Regions from separate parts of the Pseudomonas sp. LBUM1658 genome, predicted to be linked through region 4. Evidence: predicted binding sites of a transcription regulator. Region 4 holds the regulator's gene; each other region holds the start of a gene.

What was found. Region 4 encodes sigma-54, which starts transcription at its own class of promoters, with help from an activator protein. Its sites were predicted from a motif close to ANTGGCATNNANNTTGCTNT; they were not measured.
Positions count from the first base shown of each region.
Region 1: glnK (P-II family nitrogen regulator) is a predicted target of sigma-54. The motif match lies at 5,174-5,193, and genes of this name have one in related genera.
Region 2: ACA064_RS22875 (flagellar hook-length control protein FliK) is a predicted target of sigma-54. The motif match lies at 4,314-4,333, and genes of this name have one in related genera.
Region 3: ACA064_RS02810 (pilin) is a predicted target of sigma-54. The motif match lies at 5,117-5,136, and genes of this name have one in related genera.

Region 1 is NZ_CP166798.1:6,607,173-6,615,208, forward strand. It holds gene ACA064_RS30535 (HAD family hydrolase) at 1-465, shown strand, start outside; gene ACA064_RS30540 (IS110 family RNA-guided transposase) at 757-2,025, shown strand; gene sutA (dormancy-specific transcriptional regulator SutA) at 2,182-2,505, opposite strand; gene ACA064_RS30550 (secondary thiamine-phosphate synthase enzyme YjbQ) at 2,609-3,034, opposite strand; gene ACA064_RS30555 (ammonium transporter) at 3,257-4,594, opposite strand; gene glnK (P-II family nitrogen regulator) at 4,629-4,967, opposite strand; gene ACA064_RS30565 (accessory factor UbiK family protein) at 5,390-5,650, shown strand; gene ACA064_RS30570 (HigA family addiction module antitoxin) at 5,901-6,206, opposite strand; gene ACA064_RS30575 (YifB family Mg chelatase-like AAA ATPase) at 6,583-8,036, shown strand, end outside.
Region 2 is NZ_CP166798.1:4,977,494-4,985,529, reverse strand. It holds gene fliI (flagellar protein export ATPase FliI) at 1-1,340, shown strand, start outside; gene fliJ (flagellar export protein FliJ) at 1,347-1,796, shown strand; gene ACA064_RS22890 (STAS domain-containing protein) at 1,883-2,188, shown strand; gene ACA064_RS22885 (SpoIIE family protein phosphatase) at 2,194-3,900, shown strand; gene ACA064_RS22880 (Hpt domain-containing protein) at 3,931-4,275, shown strand; gene ACA064_RS22875 (flagellar hook-length control protein FliK) at 4,391-5,617, shown strand; gene fliL (flagellar basal body-associated protein FliL) at 5,849-6,346, shown strand; gene fliM (flagellar motor switch protein FliM) at 6,356-7,324, shown strand; gene fliN (flagellar motor switch protein FliN) at 7,382-7,840, shown strand; gene fliO (flagellar biosynthetic protein FliO) at 7,841-8,036, shown strand, end outside.
Region 3 is NZ_CP166798.1:618,807-626,842, forward strand. It holds gene ACA064_RS02785 (TonB-dependent receptor domain-containing protein) at 1-173, opposite strand, end outside; gene dxs (1-deoxy-D-xylulose-5-phosphate synthase) at 320-2,218, opposite strand; gene ispA ((2E,6E)-farnesyl diphosphate synthase) at 2,332-3,219, opposite strand; gene ACA064_RS02800 (exodeoxyribonuclease VII small subunit) at 3,216-3,458, opposite strand; gene ACA064_RS02805 (Fic family protein) at 3,572-4,720, opposite strand; gene ACA064_RS02810 (pilin) at 5,200-5,616, shown strand; gene ACA064_RS02815 (pilin) at 5,921-6,337, shown strand; gene ACA064_RS02820 (PDDEXK nuclease domain-containing protein) at 6,571-7,584, shown strand; gene ACA064_RS02825 (S24 family peptidase) at 7,881-8,036, opposite strand, start outside.
Region 4 is NZ_CP166798.1:1,043,957-1,051,992, reverse strand. It holds gene lptA (lipopolysaccharide transport periplasmic protein LptA) at 1-57, shown strand, start outside; gene lptB (LPS export ABC transporter ATP-binding protein) at 57-782, shown strand; gene ACA064_RS04780 (RNA polymerase factor sigma-54) at 1,010-2,503, shown strand; gene hpf (ribosome hibernation-promoting factor, HPF/YfiA family) at 2,622-2,930, shown strand; gene ptsN (PTS IIA-like nitrogen regulatory protein PtsN) at 2,943-3,407, shown strand; gene rapZ (RNase adapter RapZ) at 3,410-4,267, shown strand; gene ACA064_RS04760 (HPr family phosphocarrier protein) at 4,283-4,558, shown strand; gene ACA064_RS04755 (ZIP family metal transporter) at 4,751-5,644, opposite strand; gene ACA064_RS04750 (superoxide dismutase) at 5,675-6,286, opposite strand; gene ACA064_RS04745 (DUF2753 family protein) at 6,288-6,749, opposite strand; gene ACA064_RS04740 (class II fumarate hydratase) at 6,777-8,036, opposite strand, start outside.

The DNA.
Region 1 (8,036 bases), 1.2 Mb from region 4:
TACGCCCCCCCGCAGGCGTCAGAGCTGGCCGAGCAGGCCTTTGAAGTGTTTCTGCATGCGCGGCATCAACTCGAGATCTTTCCCGAGGTGCAACCGACGCTGGAAGTGCTGGCCCGACACTACACCCTGGGAGTAGTCACCAATGGTAATGCCGATGTGCGTCGGCTGGGGTTGGCGGACTACTTCAAGTTTGCTCTCTGCGCGGAAGATATCGGGATTGGCAAGCCGGATGCGCGGCTGTTCCAGGAAGCCTTGCAGCGAGGGGGCGTCACGGCTGAAGCCGCCGTGCATATCGGCGATCACCCAGGCGACGACATCGCCGGGGCCCAGCAGGCGGGCCTGCGGGCAATCTGGTTCAACCCTGGCAGCAAAGCCTGGGAAGCCGAGAAACAGCCGGATGCGGAGATTCGCAGTTTGAGCGAGCTGCCTGAGTTGTTGGCGCGGTGGAACACAGGCTCGGCGTAATCCCCCTCTGTAGGAGCGAGCTTGCTCGCGATATAGGTAGTCCGTTCCTTACTCTTCCATACTGACATTCGCTGGAAGTCGGTTGTCGGCGAGGAAGGAACATGCACCTGTGGGCTACGAATATGCTCGCGAAGCACTCGATGATTAGTCCATCACCTTCGAGCCCACAGGTGCGCTTGCGCCCGATAACGAATTCTCAGGGAAAGCCACACACGGCTCTCTATATCGCCTTCGCTGGACGCAAGCATGCATGTCCCTGCATGTACTTTAGCGCTCTTGTGGAGGTTTTCCATGCAGCCGCTCCTGGCTCAGAATTTCACTGCTTATGTCGGAATTGATTGGGCGGATGCCAAGCACGACACCTGTTTGCAGATAGCTGGAGAGACTCAGCGGAGTTTTGAGGTCATCGATCACAAGCCTGAATCAATTGACCGGTGGGCAAAGTCGTTGCATCAGCGGTACGGTGGCCCGACCGCGATCGCCGTGGAGTTAGACAAAGGACCGCTGATAGCGGCTCTGCAAAAATATGAGTTCTTTTGCCTGTTTCCGATCAATCCGAGCACCCTGGCCCGGCACCGTAAAACCTTTGTGCCGAGTGGCGCCAAGGATGATCCGACGGATGCTCAATGGGCGCTCGAGCTGTTGCTCAATCACCCCGAACGGTTTCCTCAGCTGGTCCGGCAAAGCCCGGCCATGCGTTCGCTGGCCAGCCTGACCGAGCATCGCCGCGGCTTGGTCGATGACCGGGTCAAGATCAGCAATCGCCTGGTCTGCATGCTCAAACAGTACTATCCGTTGGCCCTGGAGCTGTTCCACGACCATGACACGCTGGTTTTCTGTGAGTTCCTGACGCGCTGGTCGACGTTTGAAATGCTTAAGCGCGCTCGGCCAACTACCGTTTTGAAGTTCCTCCACGCGCATAATGTTCGCCATTTCCAGCTCAATCAGCAGCGTTTGGCGTTGATCGCCAACGCCATGCCATTGACTGACGATCCGGGAGTGGTCAGCCCTTCAGCACTGTATGTGCGGGCCCTGGTGCCGCAACTGAAAGGGATCATCACGGCGATCAAAGACTTTGATCGGGAGATCGAAAAAACCGCCAACACCCTGGCCGACTACCGTCTCTTCAAGGCCTTGCCCGGCGCGGGACAGCATCTTGCGCCACGGCTGATGGTGGCCTTTGGGGAGCAGCGGGATCGCTTCAAGGATGCCAGTGCTGTGCAGCGATATGCCGGGATCGCCCCGGTCACCGAACGCAGTGGCAAGAAAAAAGTCGTCCACTGGCGCTATCAATGCGCAACGTTTTTGCGCCAGACGTTTGTTGAATGGGCTGCACATAGCATCAACCAGTCGGTATGGGCCGAGGCGTATTATCGCCAGCAAAGAGCCAAAGGCTGCTCATACCAAGCAGCTCTCAGGGCACTGGCGTTCAAGTGGATACGGATCGTTTATCGGTGCTGGAAGACCAGCACCGTGTACGACGAAAACGTTTATCTACAGGCCTTGCTCCGGCACGGCTCGCCTTTGAACAGCGAGCCGGACAACGCCAAACCGAGTTGACGGAAAGGCTCAGGGCGTGATGGACGTTAACGATAACGCGTGTTTTCTGAATAAACGCGCCGACCTTGAGTCCATCGCGAGCAAGCTCGCTCCTACACAGCCCATGAAAAAGCCCGCAGCGACGGCGGGCTTTTTCAGCAAGCAAGTAGCAGGCGCTCAGATAGGCCGGCTGCCGTACTTGTTGTCAGGCTTCTTTGGTGGATCAGCCACCACGTTGGCCTCGACTTCCTGCACCTTGCCGCCTTTGGCAAGGAACTCTTCCATAGCGCGAGCCAGAGCATCACGCTCCTTGTTCTTGGCCTCGACACTCGGTAGTTCATCGACCGAAACAGCAGCCTTGGCCTTGCCTTTGGCGGTCGGAGCAGGCGCATCGCCGCTGTCGTCGTCAGCGACGTCTTCGGCCGCTACTTCAAGACCTTCTTCGGTCTCGTCTTCGTCACCTACTTCGAGGTCGTCGTTTTCCAGATCATCGTCGCTCATGTTCTACCTCATGACTTGCGAAAAGCAGATTAGTTATAGCCCAGCTTCGCCGACTGTCGAAGGCCGCCGGAGAAAAAATCATCATCCGCTGGTAACCAGCGGTTTATGCCCCATCACCGTGCAAGGTGGCGAGGACTTTACGGGCACCGCCATGATCACGATGCTCGCCTAGATAAACACCTTGCCAGCTACCCAGCGCCAGTCGACCTGCCGTGACCGGCAAACTCAACTGACAGCCCAGCAAACTGGCCTTGAAGTGCGCCGGGAGATCGTCCGCGCCTTCGTCCTCGTGTTCATATCCGGCCAGTCCTTGTGGGACCAGCCGATTGAAAAACCGTTCGAAGTCGCGACGTACCGCCGGATCGGCGTTCTCGTTGATGGTCAACGACGCCGAGGTATGCTGCAGCCACAAATGCAACAGACCGACCCGACATGCCTTCAATTCAGGCAGGCCGGCGAGTAACTCGTCCGTTACCAGATGAAAGCCCCGAGGCCTCGCCCGCAGGGTAATCAGAGTCTGTTGCCACATACAGTTCTCCGCACGTTCGGCGCGCATTCTAGCGCGCTCTGGGAAAAAACAAAGGGCCTAATATTCCTCCAATGCTGTAAGCCATTGGCCCGACAAAAATAGCTGCCGCGAACACCCTCGCAAGCGCAAGAAAAAACCTTTCAGCTGTTCCCTTACTGACAAAAGCCAGACAAAAAAATGCCCGGCAAGCCGGGCAATTTTTTTCTCGTATTTCTCGAGCGCTTACAAGTTGTAGCCACGTTCGTTGTGTAGCGCCAGATCGATGCCGACCGCCTCTTCCTCTTCGGTGATCCGCAGGCCCATGACGGCATCCAGCACCTTGAGAATGATGAAGGTCACGATCGCGGTGTAGATCACCGTGAAACCGACGCCTTTGCATTGAATCCAGACTTGCGCCGCGATATCCGTCACGGTGCCGAAACCGCCCAGCGAAGGAGCGGCGAACACACCGGTGAGGATCGCGCCGAGGATACCGCCGATACCGTGCACGCCGAAGGCATCCAGGGAGTCATCGTAGCCCAGCTTGCGCTTGAGGGTGGTGGCGCAGAAGAAGCAGACCACACCGGCGGACAGACCGATTACCAGAGCACCCATCGGGCCGACGGTGCCTGCTGCCGGAGTGATAGCAACCAGACCGGCTACTACGCCGGAAGCGATACCCAGAGCGCTTGGCTTGCCGTGTGTGACCCACTCGGCGAACATCCAGCCCAGGGCGGCAGCAGCGGTCGCGATCTGAGTCACCAGCATGGCCATACCGGCCGTGCCGTTGGCCGCCGCGGCGGAACCTGCGTTGAAACCGAACCAGCCGACCCACAGCATCGCGGCACCCATCAAGGTGTAACCGAGGTTGTGCGGGGCCATTGGAGTGGTCGGGAAGCCTTTACGCTTGCCCAGCACCAGGCAGGCGATCAGACCGGCTACACCGGCGTTGATGTGCACCACGGTGCCGCCAGCAAAGTCCAGCACGCCCCAGTCCCACATCAGGCCGCCGTTACCGGACCAGACCATGTGCGCGATCGGTGCGTAGACCAGGGTGAACCAGATACCCATGAAGATCAGCATGGCGGAGAACTTCATCCGCTCGGCGAAGGCACCGACGATCAGCGCTGGAGTAATGATGGCAAAGGTCATCTGGAAGGTGATGAACACCGCTTCAGGGAACAACGCCGCAGGCCCGGTCAGGCTCGAAGGGGTGACACCGGCGAGGAACGCCTTGCCCATGCCGCCGAAGAAGGAGTTGAAGTTGACGACGCCCTGCTCCATGCCGGTCGTGTCGAACGCGATGCTGTAGCCATAAATGACCCACAGAATGCTGATCAGACCGGTAATGGCGAAGCACTGCATCATCACGGATAGAATGTTTTTCGAACGAACCATGCCGCCGTAGAACAGCGCAAGGCCGGGAATCGTCATGAACAGCACAAGCGCTGTCGAGGTCATCATCCAGGCAGTATCGCCGGAGTTGAGGACTGGGGCTGCCACTTCGTCTGCCGCCATAGCCAGGCCGGGCATTACGAGGGACAACAGGGCTCCTAGCCCTGCGAATTTACGCAGAGTCATATTGTTTTTCTCCTGGGGCGTTGGGTTTGGCGGCTTAGATTGCGTCGGTATCGGTTTCGCCGGTACGGATGCGAATAGCCTGTTCCAGATTGACCACGAAGATCTTGCCGTCACCAATCTTGCCGGTGTTGGCCGCCTTGGTTATCGCCTCGATAACCCGATCAAGATCCTTGTCGTCAATGGCGACATCAATCTTCACCTTGGGCAGAAAATCGACCACATACTCCGCGCCGCGATACAGCTCGGTGTGACCCTTCTGCCGCCCGAAGCCTTTGACCTCAGTAACGGTAATGCCCTGCACGCCGATCTCGGACAACGACTCGCGTACGTCGTCCAGTTTGAACGGCTTGATGATGGCAGTGACTAGCTTCATGAAAACTCTCTCCCGAATTGGTGGACTTGCCCCAGGAAAACAAACCCGACTCAAGTCTAAGCGCAGTGCCTGGCTTTGTAACGCATCGTCGGCCTTGCTCGGCCACACCGATGCCCGCTAACCACTGCTGACGAAACACTTCCCCGCTCCGCCTGCCGCACTGCATTCGTCACAGCGACTGCATCAGTGCATGGGTCATCAAGGACTAAGCAGAAAGCTTGCCATCTCCTGAAAACCCTCTGAATTCAATCCCTTGGTCGCAACTGCAAGCGTCTGCTCAACACTGGCGCAACAGATACGCACAACAACGGTGCGTGACTGCCCGGCTCCATGCGCGAAAAGCGTGCAGCCTGCCTGCGTCAATGACTATAGACACTGCGTGATACACTGCCCGCATCTGATACTCAGGACACCTGACTCCCATGCTCGCGCCAAAAGACCTCCTCGACGCCCTGAGCGGCCACGCTTCGCGCCTGTTCAGCGGCGACACCGCGCTGCCCCGCAACGAAATCGAAAGCCAGTTCAAAGCCCTGCTGCAAAGCGGTTTCAGCAAGCTTGATCTGGTAAGCAGAGAAGAATTCGACAGCCAGATGGTGGTCCTGGCGCGCACCCGAGCCCGGCTGGAAAGCCTGGAAGCCAAGGTTACCGAGCTTGAGGCGAAGCTGAGTCCGCCAGCGGAGTAGTCCCGCAACAAACCCCCTGTGGGAGCGAGCTTGCTCGCGATAAGGTCGGAACGACCTTCCAGCAATCTCGAACACTGCTACATCAGCGAGTCCGGGGTTTATGCGTTGCTGGTCATATGTTGCCCGAGGGGGAGCGCCCCCGAAGTGCAACCCCTGCACCTTGGTAGAAACGCGCCTCAAGGTTGCTTCAATCGTTTTAAGCTCTAAAAGAACGAACCCCACGCCTTGGGCATGGGGTTCGACAGGCATGTCAGGCGCAGTGTGGAAGGCGTTCAACCTGATCCCGGATTGCGGCCCCTCGCTCGATTTCAGTTTTGCGCAGATCGTATGTCGATTGCAGGTTCAGCCAGAACTCGGGAGTGGTGTTCAGGCAAATGGAAAGCCTGAGCGCCACATCGGCGCTGACGCCGCGGCGCTGAAGCACAATGTCATTCACCGTTGGGGTGGATACATTCAGCGCCCTGGCCAAAGCCGCTGCCGTAAGACCCAAAGGCTCCAGGTATTCCTCTTTAAGGATTTCGCCGGGGTGAACCGGGCGCATCTCGGTTCGGCTCATTCATGGCCTCGCTTCCAGTTGCGACCGCTGCGCGGTCATTCGCCGGCAAGCCCGCTGCCACAGGTACCGCAGCGAATTGAAGGGATTAAACCAGCGCCTGTCAGCTAACAGAAGTCTATGGCTGGACGATCAAATGTGGCGAGGGAGCTTGCTCCCGCTCGGCTGCGAAGCAGTCGTAAAACCGGCGGATGCGTTCATTCTAAAGAAACCGTGATAGCTGGTTTCAAGCAGGTTAATAACTTGTCCCCTCATCTGCAAACCGATCATTGATACGTCTTGTAAACGTCTGCTGTGGCTTTACACCGCAATCTCATTGCAACTCAACTACCCTTCCAAAACCGCAGGAAGCGGTTCTCGCACCCTCAAGGAATGATCTATGTCTCTGGCCATCGTCCACAGCCGCGCCCAAATCGGCGTGGAAGCGCCTGCCGTTACCGTCGAGGTCCATATGGCCAACGGCTTGCCATCCCTGACGCTGGTCGGCTTACCGGAAGCCGCCGTCAAGGAAAGCAAAGACCGGGTGCGCAGTGCGATTCTCAATTCAGGCCTCCAATATCCGGCACGTCGCATCACCCTGAATCTTGCTCCGGCCGATCTGCCAAAGGACGGCGGGCGCTTTGATCTGGCGATTGCCCTGGGGATTCTCGCGGCCAGCGTGCAGGTCCCGACCTTGACCCTGGACGATGTGGAGTGCCTTGGGGAACTGGCGCTGTCTGGCGCCGTGCGGGCGGTACGTGGCGTGCTGCCGGCGGCCTTGGCCGCACGCAAGGCCGGACGAACACTTGTGGTACCGCGCGCCAATGCCGAAGAGGCTTGCCTCGCTTCGGGATTGAAGGTGATCGCGGTAGATCACTTGCTGCAGGCAGTCGCGCACTTCAATGGCCACACGCCTATCGAGCCTTTTGTTTCCAACGGCTTGCTGCTGGCGAACAAGCCTTATCCCGACTTGAGTGAGGTCCAGGGCCAGTTGGCCGCCAAACGAGCCTTGCTGATTGCTGCAGCGGGCGCTCACAACCTGCTGTTCAGCGGCCCTCCGGGTACCGGTAAAACACTTCTGGCCAGCCGCTTGCCCGGTTTGCTGCCACCGCTGGACGAAAATGAAGCGCTGGAGGTCGCAGCGATTCAATCGGTCGCCAGCCATGTGCCCTTGAGCCACTGGCCCCATAGACCGTTTCGCCAACCCCATCATTCGGCATCCGGCCCGGCGCTGGTGGGCGGTGGCTCGAAACCACAGCCGGGGGAGATCACCCTCGCCCACCATGGCGTGCTGTTTCTCGATGAATTGACGGAGTTTGAACGCAAGGTGCTGGAGGTTTTAAGAGAGCCGCTGGAGTCCGGCCATATCGTGATCTCCCGGGCCCGCGATCGAGTACGTTTCCCGGCGCGGTTCCAATTGGTCGCTGCGATGAACCCCTGCCCTTGCGGCTACCTCGGCGACCCCGGCGGCCGTTGTCGTTGCACGCCGGAACAAATTCAGCGCTATCGCAACAAACTCTCCGGCCCGCTGCTCGACCGCATCGACCTGCACCTGACCGTCGCCCGCGAAACCACTGCGCTCAACCCCACGCCCCAACCCGGGGATGACACCGCCAGCGCTGCCTTACTGGTCGCCAACGCTCGCGAGCGGCAGCAACGGCGGCAGGGTTGTGCCAATGCCTTCCTTGACCTGCCGGGCCTGCGCCAACACTGCAAGTTATCCACAGCCGACGAGAACTGGCTTGAGTCAGCTTGCGAACGTTTGACCCTGTCGTTGCGGGCAGCCCATCGACTGCTCAAGGTGGCGCGAACGTTGGCGGACCTTGAGCAGGTCGACATGATCAGTCGGGAGCA
Region 2 (8,036 bases), 2.8 Mb from region 4:
GCTTCGCCAAGCGCCTGGGCAGCTACGCCGAGGCCACCGGGTTGCTCGGCCAGCCGATCCTTGAAGGACGCTTGTTGCGCATGGTCGGCTTGACCCTTGAAGCCGAAGGCCTGCGCGCCGCCATGGGCAGCCGCTGCGTGGTGATCAACGATGACAGTTATAACCCGGTGCAGGTCGAGGCCGAAGTCATGGGCTTCTCCGGCAACAAAATCTTTCTGATGCCGGTTGGCAGCGTCGCCGGCATCGCGCCGGGGGCGCGGGTGGTTCCGCTGGCCGATACCGGTCGTTTGCCGATGGGCATGAGCATGCTCGGACGGGTGCTCGATGGCGCCGGACGGGCGCTCGATGGTAAAGGCGGGATGAAGGCTGAAGACTGGGTGCCGATGGACGGCCCGACCATCAATCCGCTCAAGCGTAACCCGATCAGTCAGCCGCTTGACGTGGGCATTCGCTGCATCAACGGATTATTGACGGTCGGTCGCGGCCAGCGCCTGGGGCTGTTCGCCGGTACCGGCGTCGGCAAGAGTGTGCTGCTGGGCATGATGACCCGCTTCACCGAGGCCGACATCATTGTCGTCGGGCTGATCGGCGAGCGGGGGCGGGAGGTTAAAGAGTTCATCGAACATAGCCTCGGTGAAGAGGGACTCAAGCGCTCGGTGGTGGTCGCTTCGCCAGCGGACGATGCACCGCTGATGCGCTTGCGCGCCGCGATGTATTGCACGCGGATTGCCGAATATTTTCGCGACAAGGGCAAGAATGTCCTGTTGCTGATGGACTCCCTGACTCGCTTCGCCCAGGCCCAGCGGGAAATCGCCCTGGCCATCGGCGAACCGCCAGCGACCAAGGGCTATCCGCCTTCGGTGTTCGCCAAATTGCCGAAACTGGTGGAGCGCGCAGGTAACGCCGAGGCGGGCGGTGGTTCGATCACGGCTTTCTATACCGTGCTCTCGGAAGGCGACGACCAGCAGGACCCGATCGCCGACTCCGCGCGGGGTGTGCTTGACGGCCACATCGTGCTGTCACGGCGCCTGGCGGAAGAAGGGCACTATCCGGCCATCGATATCGAGGCCTCCATCAGTCGGGTCATGCCATCGGTGGTCAGCGCCGAGCACATGCAGCGCGCGCAACACTTCAAACAGCTCTGGTCGCGCTACCAGCAAAGTCGTGACCTGATCAGCGTCGGCGCCTATGTGCCTGGCGGCGATCGGGAAACCGATATGGCCATTGCCTTGCAGCCCGCGATGGTCACCTACCTGCGCCAGGGCTTGAACGACAACATCAGCAAGGGCGAGAGCGAAGCCCATCTCGCCTCGGTGTTCGCCCCCGCGGTCGGCGGTTAACGCGCCATGGCCAAGAGTCGTGCGGCGCGCCTGGCGCCAGTGGTCGACATGGCCGAAAGCGCCGAGCGCAATGCCGCCCAGCGTCTGGGACACTTTCAAGGCCAGGTCCGCCTGGCCGAAAGCAAGCTGGGAGACCTGGAACGCTTTCGCGGCGAATACCAGCAGCAATGGATCGAGCGCGGCAGCCAGGGCGTGTCCGGGCAATGGCTGATGAATTACCAGCACTTCCTCAACCAGCTGGAAACCGCGGTCGGCCAGCAGCGGCAAAGCCTGGTCTGGCACCAGAACAACCTGAACAAGGCCCGGGATACCTGGCAACAGGCTTATGCGCGGGTCGAGGGCTTGCGCAAGCTGGTTCAGCGCTACATTGATGAGGCGCGACAGCTCGAAGACAAGCGCGAGCAGAAGCTGCTGGATGAGTTGTCGCAGCGCTTGCCGCGCCAGGATCCGTATTGATCCTGTATTTCGGACTTTGCCAGTTGCCCCCGGGCCTGTAGGGTGCTAAACCATGTACAGATTGCCAATGACAAGGAAGCATTATCATGTCGGTTGAATCAGAAGTGTCACCGGACGGGCAAAAACTCACGATCTTGATCAAGGGTCGCTTTGATTTTGGCAAGCATCAGGAGTTTCGCGACTCCTACGAGAAACTCAATAAAACGCCAAGTGCGATTGTGGTGGATTTGAAAGACGCCACCTATCTCGACAGCTCGGCGCTGGGCATGCTGTTATTGCTGCGTGATCATGCCGGCGGAGAAAACTCCGACGTGCGAGTGATCAACGGTAGTTCGGACGTGCGCAAGATCCTCGCCATCTCCAATTTTGACAAACTCTTCGACATCAGTTGATCAGCATGCAATCAGGCTTCGAATCGCTGACGGTGCTGATCGCCGAAGACAGTGCGGCCGATCGTATGCTGCTGTCGACTATCGTCCGGCGCCAGGGCCATGCCGTGCTGACCGCCAGCAACGGTGCCGAAGCGCTGGCGCTGTTCGAGCAACAGCGCCCGCAACTGGTGTTGATGGACGCCATGATGCCGGTGATGGACGGTTTCGAGGCGGCGCGCCAGATCAAGCAATTGGCGGGCGAAACCCTGGTACCGATCATCTTCCTGACCTCCCTGACCGAAAGCGAAGCCCTGGCGCGCTGCCTGGAAGCCGGCGGCGATGATTTTTTGGCAAAGCCCTATAACCAGGTGATTCTGGCGGCCAAGATCAAGGCCATGGACCGTTTGCGCCGGTTGCAGGCCACGGTACTCGAGCAGCGCGACCTGATTGCCCGTCACCATAATTACCTGCTCAACGAACAGCGGGTGGCCAAGGCGGTATTCGACAAGGTGGCGCATTCCGGCTGCCTGAAGGCGCCGAACATTCGCTACCTGCAATCGCCTTATGCCCTGTTCAACGGCGACTTGCTGCTCGCTGCGTTTACCCCGGCGGGCGATATGCACGTGTTGTTGGGCGATTTCACCGGCCATGGCTTGCCGGCCGCGGTCGGTGCCATGCCGTTGGCGGAGGTCTTCTATGGCATGACTGCCAAGGGCTATGGCCTGTCGGAAACCCTGCGCGAGATGAATGCCAAGCTCAAGCGCATCCTGCCGGTGGATATGTTTTGCTGTGCGACCATGTTGTGCCTGAGTTTTCAGCGCCGCGCAGTGGAGGTCTGGAATGGCGGGATGCCGGACGGCTACCTGCATTGCTTCGCGACGGGCGAATGCACGCCGCTGCTGTCGCGGCATTTACCCTTGGGTATCCTGGGCGCGCAGGCCTTCGATGACCGGACTGAAGTCTTCCCCATGGCGCTCGGGGACCGGGTCTTCCTGCTGTCGGACGGAGTGATCGATACCTGCGACGCCAACGAACAGTTGTTTGGCGTCGAGCGCCTGGAGCAGGTGTTTGCCGCCAATCGACAGCCGGATCGACTGTTCGAGGAAATCGAGCAGGCGCTGAGGGATTTTCGCGGGGAGGCCCACGACGATGTGAGCATGGTCGAGGTGAGCCAGTTGGAGGCCGCGCAGCTGACCCCTCCGGTGATGGTCTATTCCGACAGTGGCCAGTCCTGCCCGCTGGATTGGTCGGTGAGTTTCGAATTTCGCGCGGCCACCCTCAAGCGTTTCAATCCTTTGCCTTATTTGTTGCAGTTGTTGCTTGAAGTGCATGGCCTGCGAGCGCAAAGCGGTGCGCTCTACAGTGTGATGGCCGAGCTCTATTCCAATGCCCTGGAGCATGGAGTGCTGGGGTTGGATTCCAGCATCAAAAGCGATGCCCGAGGTTTTGCACACTACTACCAGCAGCGCAATGCCCGTCTGGACGAACTGCAGGAGGGTTATGTGCGCGTGCATTTGCAGGTCGTGCCAAGGGGCGAGGGTGGATCTCTGGTGGTTCGGGTCGAGGACAGTGGCGAGGGCTTTGATGTGCAGCGAGTCATGGCCGGACCCCTCGATGTCGACCGGTTGTCGGGGCGTGGCCTGAACTTGATTCGGCAGTTGAGCCATAGCGCGAGCTGGTCTGACGATGGTCGAAGTGCCCGCGTAGAGTTTTCCTGGGAGGCTCTGGCATAATCCGCGAATTCTTGATCAGGGAGCGAACAAGTGGCTGAGATTCATCTGGACCACGAAGTGTTGAGCGCATTGCGGGAAGTCATGGAGGACGAATATCCGCTGCTGTTGGATACCTTTCTTGCGGATTCGGAAGAGCGGTTGCTGCAGTTGCACAAAGCCGATGATGCAGACCAATTGATCCTCGCCGCCCATAGCTTTAAAGGCAGTAGCAGCAATATGGGTGCTGTCCGTCTCGCCGAGTTGTGCCATCAACTTGAGCAGCGAGCCAAACAACCGTCGCTGGGTGGTATCCAAAAGCTGGTGGCAGAAATAGATGGAGAGTTCGCTATCGTCCGGCCTCTGTTCAAGGAGGAGCGTCAGCGCTTTCATTGTTGAAAAACGCCGCCCGGCGGTTTTCGGCACCATCCACTGAACCTGGCCCGACCTTTGCTCTGTCTTTGCTAAAGAGCCTGCAACTGTGTCAACGATCCCACTGCAGCGGAGACCGTCTATGCCCCTTTCCCCGAACATGCTTCTTCAGGCCGCGCCCACGGCCAAGCCCCAGGCTGCGTCCGCCAATAACCAGGCAACCGCTGCCGGGCCTGGGGATAAGTCTTCAGATTTTTCCCGGGTCTTTGCCAAAGAGGCTCAGGACAAGCCTGCCGCCACCGGGGAGGGAGCTACTCGACCGGCACGCGACAAGCAGGATGCGGTCACCGATAAGGCTGCCGCCCCGCAGCCGGCAGTTGCCGATAGCGGCAATTCCTTGCCTGGCGATCAGGCGGTCGAAGCGGATGAAAAGGTTGCCACCGATACCGCGTCGGCGGACAGTGTTGCTGTCGATTCGGCCTTGGTCCCGGCATCGACGCAAGCCGATACTGCGGTTGAGGCGGCGCTGGCTGCCGCAACTGCCTTGGCGGTTCAGGCCGATGCCGATTTCGATCCTGAAGCCGATCCCCTCGATGCGTTACCGGCGTTGCGTCTGGCCCTGGAGCAGGGCGGGCATGTCTCGGCTTCCAGTCAGGCGCAAGGCAAGACTCCAGCGCCGGCGGCGGAGCTGACCCCGGCGCAGAATTTCGCCAATGCGATGGCGGGCATGCTGGAGCAGGCGGATAGCGGCAGTACCGAACAGGGTACGGACAAGGCTTTTAGTGGCTTGATCGATGAGGGTCTCAAAGACCTGAACAATGCCTCCAGCGATACCCGGGTCGATGACTTCGCCAACCGTCTGGCGGCATTGACCCAGGCTGCCACGCCAAAGACTGCCAATGCGCTGCCGGTGAATCAACCGTTGGCCATGCATCAAAGTGGCTGGACCGAAGAAGTGGTCAACCGGGTCATGTACCTGTCCAGTGCCAACCTCAAGTCAGCCGATATTCAGCTGCAGCCGGCCGAGCTGGGCCGTCTGGATATTCGGGTGAACATGTCCGCCGATCAGCAGACCCAGGTGACCTTCATGAGTGGTCATGCGGTGGTGCGTGAAGCACTGGAAGGGCAACTGCACCGTTTGCGCGACATGTTCACCCAGCAGGGAATGGGTCAGGTCGACGTCAACGTGTCCGATCAATCCCGGGGCTGGCAAGGTCAGGAGCAGGCCCAACAGGGGCAGGGTGGGCGTACCAGCGCCAGCGGTGGTCGTCTGGATTCGGCGGATGAAGAATTGCCGAGGAGCGTGGCCGAAGTGGCTGCTGCTACCACCACAGTGCTGGGGTCCAGTGCGGTGGATTATTACGCCTGAGTGAATCTGCGGTGCCTGTGAAAAGATCGCAGCCTGCGGCAGCTCCTACATGGGACCGCGTACACCCTGGATATCCAGGCATGCGCTAATCCGTAGGAGCTGCCGCAGGCTGCGATCTTTTGCTCTATCCATACCCCCCAAGATCCTTTCTCCTACAGACAACTCTGGCATAACACTTGCTCTTGCCTTGCCGTGGGACTGTGAAAACCCGAATAGTGACGGATTATTGGCATGGCGAAGAGCGAAGCAGTAAAAGACCCCGCCGGGAAAGGCAAACTCAAGCTCATTCTGCTGATTGTTCTGGCTTTGCTGCTGGTTGTCGGAGTGTCCATCGGCGCAACCTGGTACGTCATGCACAGCGCCAAGAGCAAGCCTGAAGCCACTACCGATGTCGTCAGCCTCATCAAGCCCGCGGCCATCTATGAGTCGATGGCCCCGGCCTTCGTGGCCAACTACAACCACAACGGTCGTCAGCGCTACATGCAGGTGAGCATCACTATGCTGGCGCGTAATCAGGCCGATCTGGATGCGCTGAAAATCCACATGCCGGTGATCCGCAACAACCTGGTCATGCTCTTTTCCGGGCAAAGCTTCGAGACCCTGGCGACCCCGGTCGGTCAGGAGATGCTACGCCAGAAGGCGACTGCCAGCGTGCAGGAAGTGGCGCAGAAAGAAGTGGGCAAAGTGGTGGTCGAGCAGTTGCTCTTTACTAACTTCGTACTGCAGTAGGAACACGACATGGCCGTGCAGGACCTGCTGTCCCAGGATGAGATCGATGCGCTGTTGCATGGTGTCGACGACGGTCTGGTACAGACCGATAACGCTGCCGAACCCGGCAGTGTCAAAAGCTATGACCTGACCAGCCAGGATCGCATCGTCCGCGGACGCATGCCGACCCTGGAAATGATCAACGAACGTTTTGCCCGCTACACCCGCATCAGCATGTTCAACATGCTGCGCCGTTCCGCGGACGTTGCCGTCGGTGGCGTGCAGGTGATGAAGTTCGGCGAATACGTGCACTCGCTGTATGTGCCGACCAGTCTCAACCTGGTCAAGATCAAGCCGTTGCGCGGCACCGCATTGTTCATCCTCGACGCCAAGCTGGTGTTCAAACTGGTGGACAACTTCTTCGGCGGCGACGGCCGTCACGCGAAGATCGAAGGTCGTGAATTCACCCCCACCGAATTGCGCGTGGTGCGCATGGTGCTGGAGCAGGCCTTTATCGATTTGAAGGAAGCCTGGCAGGCGATCATGGAAGTGAACTTCGAGTACATCAACTCGGAGGTCAACCCGGCCATGGCCAACATCGTCGGGCCGAGCGAAGCCGTCGTAGTCTCGACCTTCCACATCGAACTCGATGGCGGTGGCGGCGATCTGCACGTGACCATGCCGTACTCGATGATCGAGCCGGTGCGGGAAATGCTCGATGCCGGCTTCCAGTCGGATCTCGATGATCAGGATGAACGTTGGGTCAACGCCTTGCGCCAGGATGTGCTGGACGTCGATGTGCCGCTCAGCGCGACGGTCGCGCGTCGTCAGTTGCGTCTGCGGGACATCCTGCACATGCAGCCCGGTGATGTGATCCCGGTGGAGCTGCCGGATGAATTGATCATGCGCGCCAACGGCGTACCGGCCTTCAAGGTCAAGCTGGGCTCCCACAAGGGCAACCTGGCGCTGCAAGTGATTGAGCCGATCGTGCGCCGTTAAGCGGCTCGCACACCCTTAGCTTTTTTTGAATGCTTTTTTGCCCGCCGAGGACCACTGATGGCTAATGACGATGTAATTTCCGCGGAAGATCAGGCCTTGGCTGATGAATGGGCTGCTGCGCTGGGAGAGTCCGGTGACACCAACCAGGACGATATCGATGCCTTGCTGGCAGCCGATGCCCGTCCGTCTTCCAACCGTTTCCCGATGGAAGAATTCGGCAGCGTGCCGAAGAACAATGAACAGGTGACCCTCGACGGTCCGAACCTGGATGTGATTCTGGATATCCCGGTATCGATTTCCATGGAAGTCGGCAGTACCGAAATCAACATCCGTAACCTGTTGCAGTTGAACCAGGGCTCGGTGATCGAACTTGATCGTCTGGCCGGCGAACCGTTGGACGTACTGGTCAACGGCACGCTGATCGCCCATGGCGAAGTGGTAGTGGTCAACGAGAAGTTCGGCATTCGCCTGACCGACGTGATCAGCCCTAGCGAACGCATCAAGAAGCTGCGCTGAGTGAAAAAGCTACTGGGTGTAGTGCTGGCGTTGCCGTTCAACGCATGGGCTGCCGAACCGCTGGCGACTGCTGCTGCGCCGGTGGCCAGTAGCGGCGTGGGCGGGCAATTGACGCAGTTGGTGCTGGGGCTGTTGCTGGTGCTGGGCCTGATTTTCTTCCTGGCCTGGCTGTTGCGTCGGGTTCAACAGGCCGGAC
Region 3 (8,036 bases), 430 kb from region 4:
TCACGGGTGAACACCGTATTGGCGGCGCTGCTGTCGTTACGGGCTTCAACCTGGCGATTGGCGCTGATCAGCACGTCGGGCAGTTTCAGGGCTTGTTCGCGTTCGAAGGTGTCAGCCAAAAGCTGTCCGGCAGGCAAAAGGGTCAACGTCAGGGCGATGCGGGAGAGACTCATGGGCACTACTTTCAAATGCGACGCTGCCCCTTGTAGGAGCTGCCGCAGGCTGCGATCTTTTGATGTTGATCTTATGGTGATTCTGGAGCTGCCGAAGGGCAGGATCAAAAGATCGCAGCCTGCGGCAGCTCCTACGGGGGATTGGGTTACAACCCTAGAAGTTGCAAGCGCTCGCGAACCGCAGCTTCGATCCCGGCTTCGTCCAGCCCGCATTCGGCCAGCATCTGTGCCGGCTTGGCATGTTCGACATAGGCGTCCGGCAACCCCAGATGCAGCATCGACTTGAGGATGTTCTCGCGAGCGAGGAATTCGCTGACCGCGCCACCGGCGCCGCCCATGATCGCGTTTTCTTCGATGGTCACCAGCAGTTCATGGCTGTTGGCGATTTCGCGAGTCAGGGCTTCGTCCAATGGTTTGACGAAGCGCATATCGACCACTGTCGCGTCGAGCTTCTCGGCGACTTTCAGCGCTTCGGCCAGTTGCACACCGAACACCAGCAGGGCGACGTTGCTGCCCTGACGGCGAATCACGCCCTTGCCGATCTCGATCGGTTCGAGGTTTTTCTCGATCGTCGCATTCGGGCCGGTGCCGCGCGGGTAGCGCACTGCGGCCGGGCCGTTGTAGAGGTGGCCGGTGCTGAGCATTTTGCGCAGTTCGTTTTCATCGCTCGGGGTCATCACCAGCATGCCGGGAATGCAGCGCAGGAACGACAGATCGAAACTTCCGGCGTGGGTCGGACCGTCTTCGCCTACCAGGCCCGCTCGGTCGATGGCGAACAACACATCGAGGTTCTGCACCGCAACGTCATGTACCAACTGGTCGTAACCGCGTTGCAGGAAAGTCGAATAGATCGCCACCACGGGTTTGGCGCCTTCGCAGGCCATACCGGCGGCGAGGGTCACGGCGTGTTGCTCGGCGATCGCAACGTCGAAGTAGCGCTGCGGGAAACGCTCGCTGAAGGCCACCAGGTCGGAGCCTTCCTTCATCGCGGGGGTGATCCCGACCAGCCGCGGATCGGCGCTGGCCATGTCGCACAGCCACTCGCCGAACACGCTGGAATATTTCGGCCCGCCGGCTTTTTTCGGCGCAGCCGCCGGAGCGTCCAGGGGGTCGAGCTTGGTGATCGCGTGGTAACCGATCGGGTCGACTTCCGCCGGGGCGAAACCTTTGCCTTTCTTGGTGACCACATGCAGGAATTGCGGACCCTTGAGGTCGCGCATGTTGCGCAGGGTGGCGATCAGCGTCGGCAGGTCATGGCCGTCAATCGGGCCGATATAGTTCCAGCCCAGCTCTTCGAACAGCGTGCCCGGGACCAGCATGCCCTTGGCGTATTCTTCGGTACGCCGGGCAATCTCCCAGGCGCCGGGCAGGCGCGACAGCACTTTCTTGCTGCCTTCACGCATGCTCGCGTAAGTGCGGCTGGAAAGGATTTTCGCCAGATAGTTGGACAGGCCGCCGACATTGCGCGAGATCGACATGTCGTTGTCGTTGAGTATCACCAGCATGTTGGCGTTGACTTCCGGCGCGTGGTTCAGCGCTTCGAAGGCCATGCCCGCGGTCAATGCGCCGTCGCCGATCACCGCGATGGCCTTGCGCTCGCTGTTTTGCAGGCGGGCGGCAATCGCCATGCCCAGCGCTGCACTGATCGAGGTGCTGGAGTGGCCAACGCCAAAGGTGTCGTACTCGCTCTCGGAACGACGCGGGAATGCCGCGATGCCGTCCTTTTGGCGCAGGGTGCCCATGCGCTCGCGACGGCCGGTGAGGATCTTGTGCGGATAAGCCTGATGGCCGACGTCCCACACCAGCCGGTCGTCCGGGGTGTCGAAGACGTAGTGCAGCGCAACGGTCAGCTCAATGACGCCCAGGCCGGCACCGAAATGCCCGCCCGTCTGGCCTACCGTATAGAGCAGCTCCTGGCGCAACTCATCGGCCAGGGTTTCGAGCTCGGCTTCACCCAACCGGCGCAGGCCGGCCGGCGTGTCGGCACGGTCGAGCAGGGGCGTGGTCGGGCGTTTGCGTGGAATCTCATGAAACGTCGTGGGCATCAGGCGAATCGTTATAGGTATAGAAGAGGCGGCAGTTTACCTTATGGATCGCAAGCTGCCCACGCAGAGCTCGGAAGTTGGCCAACAATATGCATTCGGGCGTAGCCACGGTTTTAGCTGCGACGTTCAACGATATAGCGCGCCAGGCCCCGCAACGGCTCGGCCGCCGCGTCGAACGGTCGCAGGGCGTGCAAAGCTTGATCGCGCAGCTCCAGGGCATAGGCTTTAGCCGCGTCCAGGCCGAGCAGGGCCGGGTAGGTCGGTTTGTCCCGGGCGATATCGGCGCCCTGACGTTTGCCGAGTGTCGCGGTATCACTCTCGACATCGAGTATGTCGTCCTGCACCTGAAACGCCAGGCCGATGGCTTGGGCATAGGTCTGCAAGGATTTCAGTTCGTCTGGTTGCGCACGACCACTGGCCAGGGCGCCGAGCTTGACGCTGGCTTCGATCAGCGCGCCGGTCTTGTGCCGATGCATGTATTCGAGTGCTTGCTGATCGAGCTTGAGACCGACCGAACCGAGGTCGATGGCTTGACCGCCAACCATGCCCGCCGGACCCGCCGCCAACGCCAGGGAGCTGACCATGCGCAAACGGGTATCACTATCCACAACGCTCAGCTGCGGGTCGAGCAAGGCACTGAACGCCAGGCTTTGCAGGCCGTCACCGGCGAGAATCGCGCAGGCTTCGTCGAAAGCCTTGTGAGTAGTCGGCTGGCCGCGACGCAGATCATCGTCGTCCATCGCTGGCAAATCGTCATGCACCAGCGAATAAGCGTGAATCAACTCCACCGCACAGGCGGCGCCATTGGCTTGTTCCGCTGCGCCACCGAGGGCTTCGCAGGCCGCGTAAGCCAGCAGCGGCCGCACACGTTTGCCGCCATTCATCACGCTGTAGCGCATGGCTTCATAGAGACGGGCCAGCTCGGGGCTTGGCGCGCGGAACAGGGTTTCCAGTGCAGCATTGACCCGGGCCTGACTGCTGGCCTGATAAGCGGCAATCATTCCGGCTGTTCCGGGTCGAAGGGTTCCTCGGCCAGCTCGCCATCGCGTTCCAGCAGGATTTGCACCTTCTGCTCAGCCTGGGCCAGCGCCGCCTGGCAATCGCGGGTCAGACCGATGCCTTGCTCGAAGGCCGTCAACGAGTCTTCCAGCGACAGCTCGCCGTTCTCCAGCCGCTCAACCAGCGTTTGCAGGTCAGCGAGGGATTGTTCGAAATCCAGTGCAGCTTTTTTGCGGGCCATGGCGGCAATTCCGGTTGACGGTAAACCGGCGCGACACTAGCAGAGAGAGGCTTTTTGGGCAAATGAGTGGACGTATAGATGGACCTGGAGTGCCTTGCGCGCGGCTCACCGATTCAGCGTTTTCCATCGCCCGGATAGTTGATCTGGTAGCGGGTACTACGGCCGCCGCCGGGCAAACGGATCAAGCAACTCTTGTCCAGCAGGTCGGCCAAGTGGCGAGTTGCAGTGGCCTTGGAGACTTTTGCCACGGCCTGGTACTGGGCGGCGCTGATTCCCTCTTCAAATCCTTTCTCGCCACCATCCAGCAGGCGGTTGAGCACCTTGGCCTGTTCCGAGGACAGAGCCTGACTCCGGTGGTTCTGCCAGAAGCGGGCCTTGCCGAGTACCAACTCGATACGGGCCATGGCTTGTTGCAGGCTGCGCAATAACGTCTGCAGGAACCATTCGAGCCAGTCAGTGATATCCAGGGTGGCTTTCTGGCTGGTTTCCAATACACGGTAGTAGCCGGAACGATCGTCGAGAATGCTCGCCGACATGGCATAAAAGCGGATGGCCTCGTCTTCGGCCTGGGCGAGGGCCAGGTCGGTGATAGCCCTAGTCAGGCGACCGTTGCCGTCGTCAAAGGGGTGGAGCGTGACGAACCAGAAGTGAGCGATGCCTGCCCGCAACAGGGGATCGAGCTGGGGTTGGCTACGGCTGGTTTCGAACCAGTCAAGGAAGACGTCGAGCTGCTGTTCCAGGCCTTGGCGCGCAGGGGCTTCGAAATGCACAGTGGGCCTGTCCAGGCGACCCGATACCACCTGCATCGGTTCATCGCCACGCAGTGCGCCAACTCGAATGTGTCGCGCAATGATTCCGTCGTCTTCAGCGGGAAACAGCCATTCATGCCAATGCAACAAGCGCGCGAGAGTCAGTGGCGGGTCGACATGCTGGGTCGCGTCCAGCATCAACTCCGCCAGTCCCTCACTACGCTTGCTCACGTAATTGCCGTCGATCTGTTCCATGCCCAAGCGACGGGCCAGAGAGGAGCGCACCGAACCGACGTTCAACTGCTCGCCTTCAATGGCGGATGAGGTCACGATGTTCTGCAACAGCGCGTCCAGCTCGCTTTGCGCGCTGAAGTCTCTACCTGCTGAACCGGACATGCCCAACAACCGTCCTTGCGCCTGCCCGCACTCGCGCAACAAGGGCGCCAGGCGCTCCGATTGCGAGTGGAAACGCGGCCAGTCAGGTTGTTGCCAGATCCAGCGTGGGTGTTTCATGGGCTCGTACTCTGAACGATGAGCCGAATAAGGGGTTTATTCGGCTCATTTTGTGAGCCGATTGTGTGGGGTATTTGGCTCATCGTCTAGGGATTCATAGGCGAGGGGGGCTCAGCCGTTGCTAAGGATCTTTCGGCGTGGCGACACGAGGAGAGGATAAAAAGATCCTTGCACGGCGCGACGATGTTTATGGGCTTGCCAAGGTTGCGTCCATTGGGCATGTTGTAGCAGGAACGCTAATGAACTCTCTTCGGCCCTTCCCAACGCAAATGCGCGCTGACCATCTGGCATGGGCCAGGCTGGGCCAATACGTGGCCAGGCACGATCTGACGCATGCCAGGATGGCCATTGCCGATCAGATTGTGTCATTCCGCGAGATCTCACAACTCAGCCGAGGCTGGCATGACGCTTGCTCCGGAAATAAATATAATCCTCAACGCCATTAAATCGTCGCCTAGAAGGAAGTCCCTTTGAAATCCATGCAGAAAGGTTTTACGCTTATCGAGCTCATGATCGTTGTTGCGATCATCGGCATTTTGGCTACCTTTGCTATCCCTGCTTATTCAGATTACGTGGCCAGATCCAAAGTCGTAGCCGGGCTTGCGGAGATTTCTTCTGGCAAGGCCATGTATGAAGCCGTGGTCATTGAAGGGAATGGGGCTTCTATCACCTCCGGCCCTGTGATTGGATTGAAAGCTAGTACCGAAAACTGCACCATTACGACTACCGGGGCAGCTGATGGTGCCGGCACTATCGCATGTGCCCTTAAAAATGCCGCGGCGGCGGCAGGTAATATTACCTGGACGCGAACCGCCACCGCCGGTGCGTGGTCTTGCGCGTACAGTGGCCTGGCGAAGTATGCGACTAAAGGCTGCCCTGGACCTGTTGTACCTTAAGACTGACAAAAAGCCTTTCATAGCCAGAGCTTCGAAGCGCCAAAGACCATCAGTGAATTTCACTGATGGTCTTTTTTTCAAGTCGTCATGAGTACTTAAGATCGGCAGCGCTGGATTTACCCCTTCCATTTTCGGACTACGATTGCCGGCAGGATTGCGCAACGTCAGTGCCATTGCCGGTCAGATTGTGTCATCCCGCGAGATCCCAAAGCTCAGCCGAAGCTGGCATGACGCTTGCGCCGAAAATAAATAAAATGCTCTACACCATTAAATCGTCGCCTAGAAGGAAGTCCCTTTGAAATCCATGCAGAAAGGTTTTACGCTCATCGAGCTCATGATCGTTGTTGCGATCATCGGCATTTTGGCTACCTTTGCTATCCCGGCTTACTCGGATTACATGGCCAGAGCCAAAGTCGTAGCCGGGCTTGCGGAGATTTCTTCTGGCAAGGCCATGTATGAAGCCGTGGTCATTGAAGGGAATGGGGCTACTATCACCGGTGCCACCGCTGCCGAAATAATTGGATTGAAATCTAGTACCGACAACTGCGACATTACGGCTACCGGGGCAACTACTGGTGCCGGCACAATCGCATGTGCCCTTAAAAATGCCGCGGCAGCGGCAGGTAATATTACCTGGACGCGAACCGCCACCACTGGTGATTGGGTTTGCAAGTACAGTGGCGCAGCGAAGTATGCGACTAAAGCCTGCCCTGGAGTCTAATAAAAAGACTTTCATAGGCAGAGCTTCGAATCGCCAAAGACCATCAGTGAATTTCACTGATGGTCTTTTTTTTCAAGTCGTTATAAGTGCTTATGACCGGTCGCCCTGGATTTACACTTTCCAATCCTGGTTCTTTGTAGGATCGTTTCACTTCGACACACTTTGTGATTTTCATTTTGTAAGGGGTGGGAGTACTAGAAAGGGCGTTGTCTTCTGAACAGGAACGCCCTCACGTGAATGACCTCAGCTCCAATACCCCGTCCCCGGATGCAAGCTTTAACGAAATCACCCAGCTGATTGTTGCCGCTCGGCAGCGAGCGGTGCAGGCTGTCAATACGGAGTTGATCGAGCTGCACTGGCAGGTAGGGGCCTATATCAGCGGCAAGATCGAGGCCGCGGAGTGGGGCGATGGCGTGGTAGCTCAATTGGCTACTCACCTCGCGCGCACTCAGCCCGGATTGCGTGGCTTTACACGTCCTAACCTCTTCCGTATGCGCCAGTTTTACGAGGCGTACAGGCATGACGCAAAAGTCTCAGCACTGCTGAGACAATTACCCTGGACCCAAAACCTGATCATCCTCAACCAAAGCAAACGCCCGGAAGAGCGCGAGTTTTACCTGCGGATGGCGATTCAGGAGAAATGGTCGAGCCGGGAGCTTGAGCGCCAGTTCAAGGCCGCGCTATTTGAGCGCTCCGTCATAAGTCCGGCAAAAGTCTCGCCATTGGTGAGACAAATGCATCCAGAAGCCTTGAGTGTGTTCAAGGACACGTACATGGTCGAATTTCTCGACCTGGCGCATGGGCATGTCGAGGCTGATTTGCATGGTGGGTTGCTGCGAAGGCTCAGGGATTTTCTGATCGAGTTGGGAAGGGATTTTTGTTTCGTCGGCTCGCAGTATCCGTTGCAGGTGGGAGGTCGCGATTTTGCGTTGGATTTGCTGTTCTTCCATCGAGGGCTGAATTGCCTGGTGGCGATAGAACTAAAGGTCGGTCGCTTCGAGCCAGAGTACCTGGGCAAGCTGGATTTCTATCTTGAGGCTCTGGATCGTAATGTCCGCAAACCCCATGAAAACCCGGCGCTCGGGGTTTTGCTGTGCGCCAGCAAAGATGATGAGGTCGTCGAGTACGCTCTCAACCGTTCACTTTCGCCAGCATTGATCGCAGAATATCAAACTCAGCTGCCGGACAAGAAGCTGTTGCAGGCCAAGTTGCATGAGTTTTATGCGCTGAATGCAGATGAGGTCTGAGCGATTTCACGTCGTGAATCACTTTATTTCGGGCATTAAAAAGCCGGCTTGTGGCCGGCTTCTCGGGGACTGGCTTGGCTCATTTTTGGTAAGCCGCGCCAGCCTTCAAAACGTACACCCGGATCTTGCGTCCGGCTGTGGGACTTGGCGAGAAAATCATCTGCCGCGTCGGGGCGATCTGGCCGTGCTGGACGGTCGATTCGCAAATGTGGGGCGCAGCATACTGATTTTTTTGAAAAATTCCCAGCCCAAAGGGCGATCCAGAGCTATCGCGTGATGAACAACCGGCCCAAGGCTCACTTGGACAGTAGGTTCGGGCGGCGTTTGTTGAGTGTCGACCACCAGAATACCCAGCCCAGGACCTGGATGTTCTGCGCCTTGATCTGTTCGGCGCTGAATATTTCATCCGGGTATTCGGAGTTGTTGTGGCTGCACAGTCGAAGCGCGTCAGC
Region 4 (8,036 bases):
CGAGTCGACATGGTGATCCAGCCGAAGAAGAAAACCGACGAGCAAAAGGCCCCGTAATGGCAACTCTGAAAGCTCAGCATCTGGCCAAGAGCTACAAGAGCCGCCAGGTCGTGCGCGACGTCAGCCTGTCCATCGACAGCGGTCAGATCGTCGGCCTGCTCGGTCCGAACGGTGCTGGCAAGACCACCTGCTTCTACATGATCGTCGGCCTGGTCCAGGCCGATCAGGGTCGGGTACTCATCGACGATCTGGACGTCAGCCACCAGCCAATGCATGGTCGGGCACGGGCTGGCATCGGCTATCTGCCGCAAGAAGCGTCGATCTTCCGCAAACTCTCGGTCGCCGACAACATCATGGCCATCCTCGAGACCCGCAAGGAGCTCGACAAGGCTGATCGTCGCAAGGAGCTGGAAAGCCTGCTGGAGGAATTCCACATCCACCATATCCGCGACAATCTGGGCATGAGCCTGTCCGGTGGTGAACGCCGCCGGGTGGAAATTGCCCGGGCCCTCGCTACATCGCCGAAATTCATCCTGCTCGACGAACCTTTCGCCGGCGTAGACCCGATTTCGGTAGGCGACATCAAGCAGATCATTTACCACCTGAAGGCCAAGGGCATCGGCGTTCTGATCACCGACCACAACGTCCGTGAAACCCTGGATATCTGCGAGACCGCCTACATCGTCAACGACGGTCAACTGATCGCCGAAGGCGACTCCGAGACCATCCTGGCCAACGAACTGGTCAAGGAAGTGTATCTGGGCCATGAGTTCCGCCTGTAAGCCTTGAGGTGTGGGGCCAGTGGCAGGCGTTTTGGGGCAAACACTCGATTCAGGTGTTCAGCCATTGCCGGAGCGCCAGTGTCAACAAAACCTTATACTTTTTTATTGTTACAGCGCTCTAGGCAAACACTGCGATTTCAGGCATATAATTTGCTTATGTTTGGCGCTCCGGCGCCCTGTAGTGGATGGCGCATGCGCGCCGGCGAATAAGGTGTTAAGCCCCTGCCATGAAACCATCGCTAGTCTTGAGAATGGGCCAGCAGCTGACGATGACACCTCAGCTGCAACAGGCCATCCGCCTGCTCCAATTGTCGACCCTGGACCTGCAACAGGAAATCCAGGAGGCCCTGGAGTCCAATCCGATGCTCGAACGCCAGGAAGATGGCGACGACTTCGATAACGCCGACCCTCTGGCCGACAACGTCGAGCAGAAACCCAATGCCGATGTTCAGGAACCCTCCTACCAGGAAACCGCCCCGACGGTGGACAACCTCGAGGAAGGCGACTGGAACGAACGCATCCCCAATGAACTGCCGGTCGACACCGCCTGGGAAGACGTTTACCAGACCAGCGCGAGCAGCCTGCCGAGCAACGATGACGACGAGTGGGATTTCACCACCCGCACATCGGCCGGTGAGAGCCTGCAAAGCCATTTGCTCTGGCAACTGAACCTGGCACCGATGTCCGACACCGATCGCCTGATTGCCGTGACCCTGATCGATTGCATCAACAATCAGGGCTACCTGGACGAGACTCTCGAGGAAATCCTTGAAGCCTTCGACCCGGAAATGGACGTCGAACTGGACGAAATCGAAGCCGTCCTGCATCGCATCCAGCAATTCGAGCCGGCCGGGATAGGTGCGCGAAACCTGAGCGAGTGTCTGTTGCTGCAACTGCGGCAACTGCCGGCCAAGACCCCTTGGCTGACCGAGGCCAAGCGCCTGGTCACCGACTTCATCGATCTGCTCGGCAGCCGCGACTATAGCCAGCTGATGCGTCGCATGAAGCTCAAGGAAGACGAGCTGCGGCAGATCATCGAGCTGGTGCAAAGCCTCAACCCGCGCCCTGGCTCGCAAATCGAATCCAGTGAAGCCGAATACGTCGTCCCCGATGTGATCGTGCGCAAGGACAACGAGCGCTGGCTGGTGGAGCTGAATCAGGAATCCGTGCCGCGCCTGCGGGTCAACCCGCAGTACGCCGGGTTCGTCCGCCGCGCCGACACCAGCGCCGACAATACTTTCATGCGCAACCAACTGCAGGAAGCGCGCTGGTTCATCAAGAGCCTGCAAAGCCGCAACGAAACCCTGATGAAAGTCGCCACCCAGATCGTCGAGCACCAGCGCGGCTTTCTCGAATACGGCGATGAGGCGATGAAACCGTTGGTCCTGCATGATATCGCCGAAGCGGTCGGCATGCACGAGTCGACGATTTCCCGGGTGACCACGCAAAAATTCATGCATACCCCCCGGGGTATCTACGAACTGAAATACTTTTTCTCCAGCCACGTCAGCACCTCTGAAGGCGGTGAATGCTCGTCCACAGCGATTCGCGCGATCATCAAAAAACTGGTTGCGGCGGAAAATCAGAAAAAGCCGTTGAGTGACAGCAAGATCGCTGGTTTACTGGAGGCACAAGGCATTCAGGTAGCCCGCCGCACCGTCGCCAAGTACCGCGAATCCCTTGGGATTGCGCCTTCGAGCGAACGCAAGCGGTTGATGTAACGGGCCACGCCACCAGCGTTCCAGGGTGTGTTTGAGAACTCTGACGGTTTTCGGACACAGCCTAGTGGCAGGCAAGCCAGCCTGCCGCCTTATGCACTGGCAACGAAGGAGAAGCTGTATGCAAGTCAACATCAGTGGACACCAACTGGAAGTAACCGAACCTCTGCGCACCTATATCGGCGAAAAACTCGACCGATTGGAGAGGCATTTCGACAAGATCACCAACGTGCAAGTCACGATGAATGTCGAGAAGCTGCTGCAGAAAATCGAAGCCACGCTGCATATTCCCGGCGGAGAAGTGGTCGCCAACGCTGAGCATACGGACATGTATGCCGCTATCGACCTGCTCACCGACAAGCTTGATCGCCAACTCAAAAAGCATAAGGAAAAGACCCAGAGCCTCCTTCAGGGCGCAACCGGTCGCTAACATCCCCTACCCATGATCCGACTTGAAAACATCCTGACCCCCGGCCGTTCTTTGGTGAACGTGCCGGGCGGCAGTAAAAAGCGCGCACTCGAGCAAATTGCCAACCTTATCCACCGCGAAGTGCCGGATCTGGAGATGCAAGATGTCTTCGAGAGTCTGATTGCCCGTGAAAAACTCGGTTCCACCGGGTTTGGCAACGGCATAGCCATCCCACACTGCCGTCTCAAGGGCTGCACGTCGCCCACCAGTGCCTTGATGCACCTGGACGCCCCCATAGATTTCGACGCCATCGATGGCGCCCCGGTCGACCTGCTGTTTGTCCTGCTGGTCCCGGAAGCGGCTACCGATGCGCACCTGGAACTGCTCCGGCAGATTGCCAGCATGCTTGACCGCAAGGAAGTGCGCGAAAGACTTCGCAGCGCCGCAACCAACGAAGCCCTGTACCAGGTTGTCCTGGATGAGCAGAACGGTCCCTAATCATGCGCTTGATCATCGTCAGCGGCCGATCCGGCTCAGGTAAAAGCACCGCCCTCGATGTACTGGAGGACAGCGGCTATTACTGCATCGATAACCTGCCAGCAGGCTTGCTCCCGGAGTTGGCCGAGCGCGCGTTGATCCATACGGAACTGGCGCAGCCGCTGGTCGCCGTTTCGATCGATGCGCGTAATCTGCCCAGCCACCTGACACGCTTTCCGCAATTGCTCGAAGAAGTGCGCGGCCGGCACATACAATGCGATGTGCTGTACCTGGACGCCGACGAAGAAACCCTGCTCAAGCGCTTTTCGGAAACCCGTCGGCGCCACCCGCTGAGCAACGCCAATCGATCGCTCGCCGAAGCCATTGACGATGAAACCAACCTGCTCGGGCCGATTGCCGACCTCGCAGATCTCAAGATCAACACTACCCATCTGAACCTGTATCAACTGCGCGACACCATCAAGTTGCGCCTGCTGAATCAGCCGGAGCCGGGCACGGCGTTCCTGGTCGAGTCTTTCGGTTTCAAGCGCGGTATGCCGGTCGATGCCGATCTGGTGTTCGATGTGCGCTGCCTGCCCAATCCGTACTGGAAACCCGAGTTACGTGAGCAGTCCGGGCTGGATCAGCCGGTTGCCGACTATCTGGCCGCGCAACCGGATGTAGAAGAAATGTTCCAGGATATCTCCGCGTATCTGCTGAAGTGGCTGCCTCGTTTCGCCGCCAGCAACCGCGCCTACGTCACCATCGCGATTGGCTGCACCGGCGGGCATCACCGCTCCGTCTACCTGACCGAACGTCTGGGTCAGGTCCTGCAAACATCCCTGAAGAACGTCCAGGTTCGCCACCGCGACCTAAGCTAAAGGATCCACACCGCGATGCCCGCTCTGGAAATTGAAATCATCAACAAGCTGGGTCTGCATGCCCGGGCTTCTGCAAAATTTGTTGGAGTCGCCGGTCAGTTCAAGGATTGCACGATCAGAGTAGGACGCACCCCAGAATCCACGATCGACGGCAAAAGCATCATGGCCATGATGATGCTGGCTGCGGGCAAAGGAACGAAAATCCACCTGAGCACCGAAGGTGAGCAGGAGCAGGAAGCGCTGGACGCACTGGTCGATCTGATCAACCGCTACTTCGACGAAGGCGAGTAATACACAACCTGTATTGAGCGGGCTTTTTTGTGGCGAGGGGGCTTGCCCCCGCTCGGCTGCGAAGCAGTCGTAATCCGGTGTATGCGATCTACCTGAGAGACCGCGGTGTTAGTGTTTGGGGCCGCTTCGCGACCCAACGGGGGCAAGCCCCCTCGCCACAAAAGCCCCCACAGCAAGCCCCCTCGCCACAATTCACCCCAACGCCGTATCCATCACCATCATCAGACAAAACCCGATCAACAGCCCCAGACTGGCCAGCTTGTCGTGACCATTACGTCGCGACTCGGGGATGATCTCGTGAGTCACCACCAACAGCATGGCACCGGCAGCCAGCGCCAATCCCAGCGGCAAGAGCATCTCGGCCAGGCTCACCAGCCAGGCACACAACAGCGCGAAGACCGGTTCAACCAAACCTGAAGCTGCACCGATCAGGAACGCCTTGACCCGTGACATCCCTGCCCCGGCCAATACCAACGCAATCACCAAGCCTTCCGGCACATCCTGCAATGCAATACCCATGGCCAGGCTGTCGGCATCGGGCATTCCGCCCCCGGCCGACACGCCAACCGCCATGCCTTCCGGAATGTTGTGAGCAATGATTGCAAACACAAACAACCAGATCCGTGGCGGAATAACCGGGCGTTCAACGGTGCCCACCAGCATTTGCGGGGTCGCCCCGGACACCTTGCGATCCACCAGAAACAAACCGAACGCCCCCAGCATGATGCCGAAACTGATCAATCCACTGGCAGCCCATGGCGTCAATCCAAGATTCTCGGCCGCCGAGATGCCCGGGACAATCAGCGAAAACGCGGTGGCGGCCAGCATCACGCCAGCACCGAAACCCAGCAAGGTATCGCTGACGGCCATCGGCATTCTGCGAATGACCAACACCGGAACCGCACCCAACGCCGTGCCGAGGGCGCAGATCGCGCCCCCCTGCAACGCGCGCAACAAACGCGGTTCAAGCGCCAGCCAGTCCAATCCTTGGGCGACCAACAACGCCATTCCCGCCAACAGCAACAGTGAACCCAACGCATAGCGAAACATCCGCCCACTGCTGATCGCCAGTGTTTCAGTGCCCATAGTCGGCCTTAAATCTTTAGTCATGAGGTCTTAAACAAGAGCTGCCTGGTAGCGCTGCGCGACTTCAGGCCAATTGATCACGTTGTAGAAGGCGTTGATGTATTCCGGGCGACGGTTCTGATACAGCAAGTAATAGGCGTGCTCCCATACGTCCAGTCCAAGGATCGGCGTATTGCCATTCATCAACGGGCTGTCCTGATTACCGCTGCTTTCCACCATCAGCGTCTTGTGCGGCGTTACGCTCAGCCAGGCCCAGCCGCTGCCAAAACGCGTGAGTGCGGCCTTGGTGAAGGCGTCCTTGAAGCTGTCGAAGCCGCCCAGCTGTTCATTGATCGCATCGCCCAGCACACAGTCCGGCTTGCCGCCGCCCGTAGGCGCCATGACCGCCCAGAACAACGAATGGTTGGCATGGCCGCCGCCCTGATTGATCACCGCCGCGCGCAATTTTTCCGGTAGTTGCTGAACGCTGGCGACCAGTTTTTCCACAGACCAGTCAGCCCATTCGGTACCTTCGACAGCCGCGTTAAGGTTGTTGATGTAAGTCTGGTGATGCTTGCTGTAGTGGATCTCCATGGTTTGTGCATCGATGTGCGGTTCCAGCGCGTCATAAGCGTATGGCAAGGCAGGCAAGCTAAAGGACATCTCAATGTGCTCCGTAATGAGGGCCATTCGGGATCGATGCATCGTGCGCATGGGCCGAAGCCGATTGCGCCACGTTGCTGTGCAGCAAGCGGTTGGTTCGCGGGTATTCGCCATGCTCACTGATGAAATTGAGTAATTCGACGTAAGTCTTGCTGCTCTGACGTAACGCGGCCTCACGCAGTGCTGGTGCCAGCCGTGCGTCCTGGAGGGTCTGCAACAGCCGCTGGTGAATCAAACAGAGGTACTCCACGCTTTCTTCCGGCTGGTTCAGGCGCAAATGCAGGTCTGCCAGGTTGTGATGGGAGATCACGCAGGCCGCCACCGCTTCCTCGGCATCCGGCCAGCGCTCGAATAACACCTGGGCCAGGGCTAAAGCCTGCAGGTAGTGCTCGCGGGCATCCACCAGCTCGCCCTGAATGAAGCAGCGATTGGCCCTTTCGATCGTGCGTTTCCAGTGCTCCATGGTGAGTCTCCAAAGCTGAGTCGGTGATTACACGCCACCCGCCGTGAGCTTTTCCGGATCCAGCAGGACTTCCAGTTGGCTGCGCGACAGTTCGGTGTGTTCCAGGGCCACATCGATAACCGGTCGCCCCTGCTGATAGGCCTGCTTGGCGATCTCTGCGGCCTTTTGGTAACCAATGATCGGGTTGAGCGCAGTGACCAGGATCGGGTTGCGCGATAGCGCTTCCTTGAGCTTGGCTTCATTGACCTTGAAACTGGCAATGGCCTTGTCCCCCAGCAAACGACTGGAGTTGGCCAGCAACTCAATGCTGCTCAGCAAGTTCTGCGCGATGATCGGCAGCATCACGTTCAGTTCGAAGTTGCCCGACTGCCCGGCCACCGTGATCACTGTGTCATTGCCGATCACTTGAGCGGCGACCATCGCAGTGGCTTCCGGGATCACCGGATTGACCTTGCCAGGCATGATCGACGAACCCGGCTGCAACGCTTCCAGTTCAATTTCACCGAGACCAGCCAAGGGCCCGGAGTTCATCCAGCGCAAGTCGTTGGCGATTTTCATCAGCGACACGGCAGTGGCCTTCAGCTGGCCGGAGACGGCTACCGCGGTATCCTGAGAACCGATCAGCGCGAACAGATCCTTGCCTGGTGTGAATTGCACCTGGGTCAAAGCAGTGAGTTGCTGGCTGAAACGTGCGGCGAATTCAGGGTGGGCATTGATTCCGGTGCCGACCGCGGTGCCGCCTTGAGCCAGGGACTGCAGGCTCGGCAACAAGTCCTGCAGGTGGCCGATATTGGCCTTGAGCTGTTGGCCCCAGCCGTTGAGCACCTGACTCATGCGCACCGGCATCGCATCCATCAGGTGCGTGCGCCCGGTCTTGATAAACGGGTGAACCTGCCCGGCCTTGTCCTCGATCACTTCGACCAGATGCACCAGCGCCGGCAATAGCTGCTCGTGCAGCGCCAATGCGGCGCTGACATGAATGGTGGTCGGGATGATGTCGTTGCTGCTCTGCCCACAGTTGACATGGTCATTCGGGTTGACCGCCTCGCCCAACAAGCGACTGGCCAGCGTCGCGATGACTTCGTTGGCATTCATATTGGAACTGGTGCCGGAACCGGTCTGGAAGATATCCACCGGAAAATGCTGCATGTAGTCGCCTTCGAGCAACCCTTGAGCCGCGTCGACAATGGCTTTGCCCTGAGCCTCGCTCAGCTGTTCAAGTTCGACGTTAGCCCTGGCCGCCGCGGCCTTGGCCAGGATCAGCGCGCGAATGAACTGGGCGGGCAT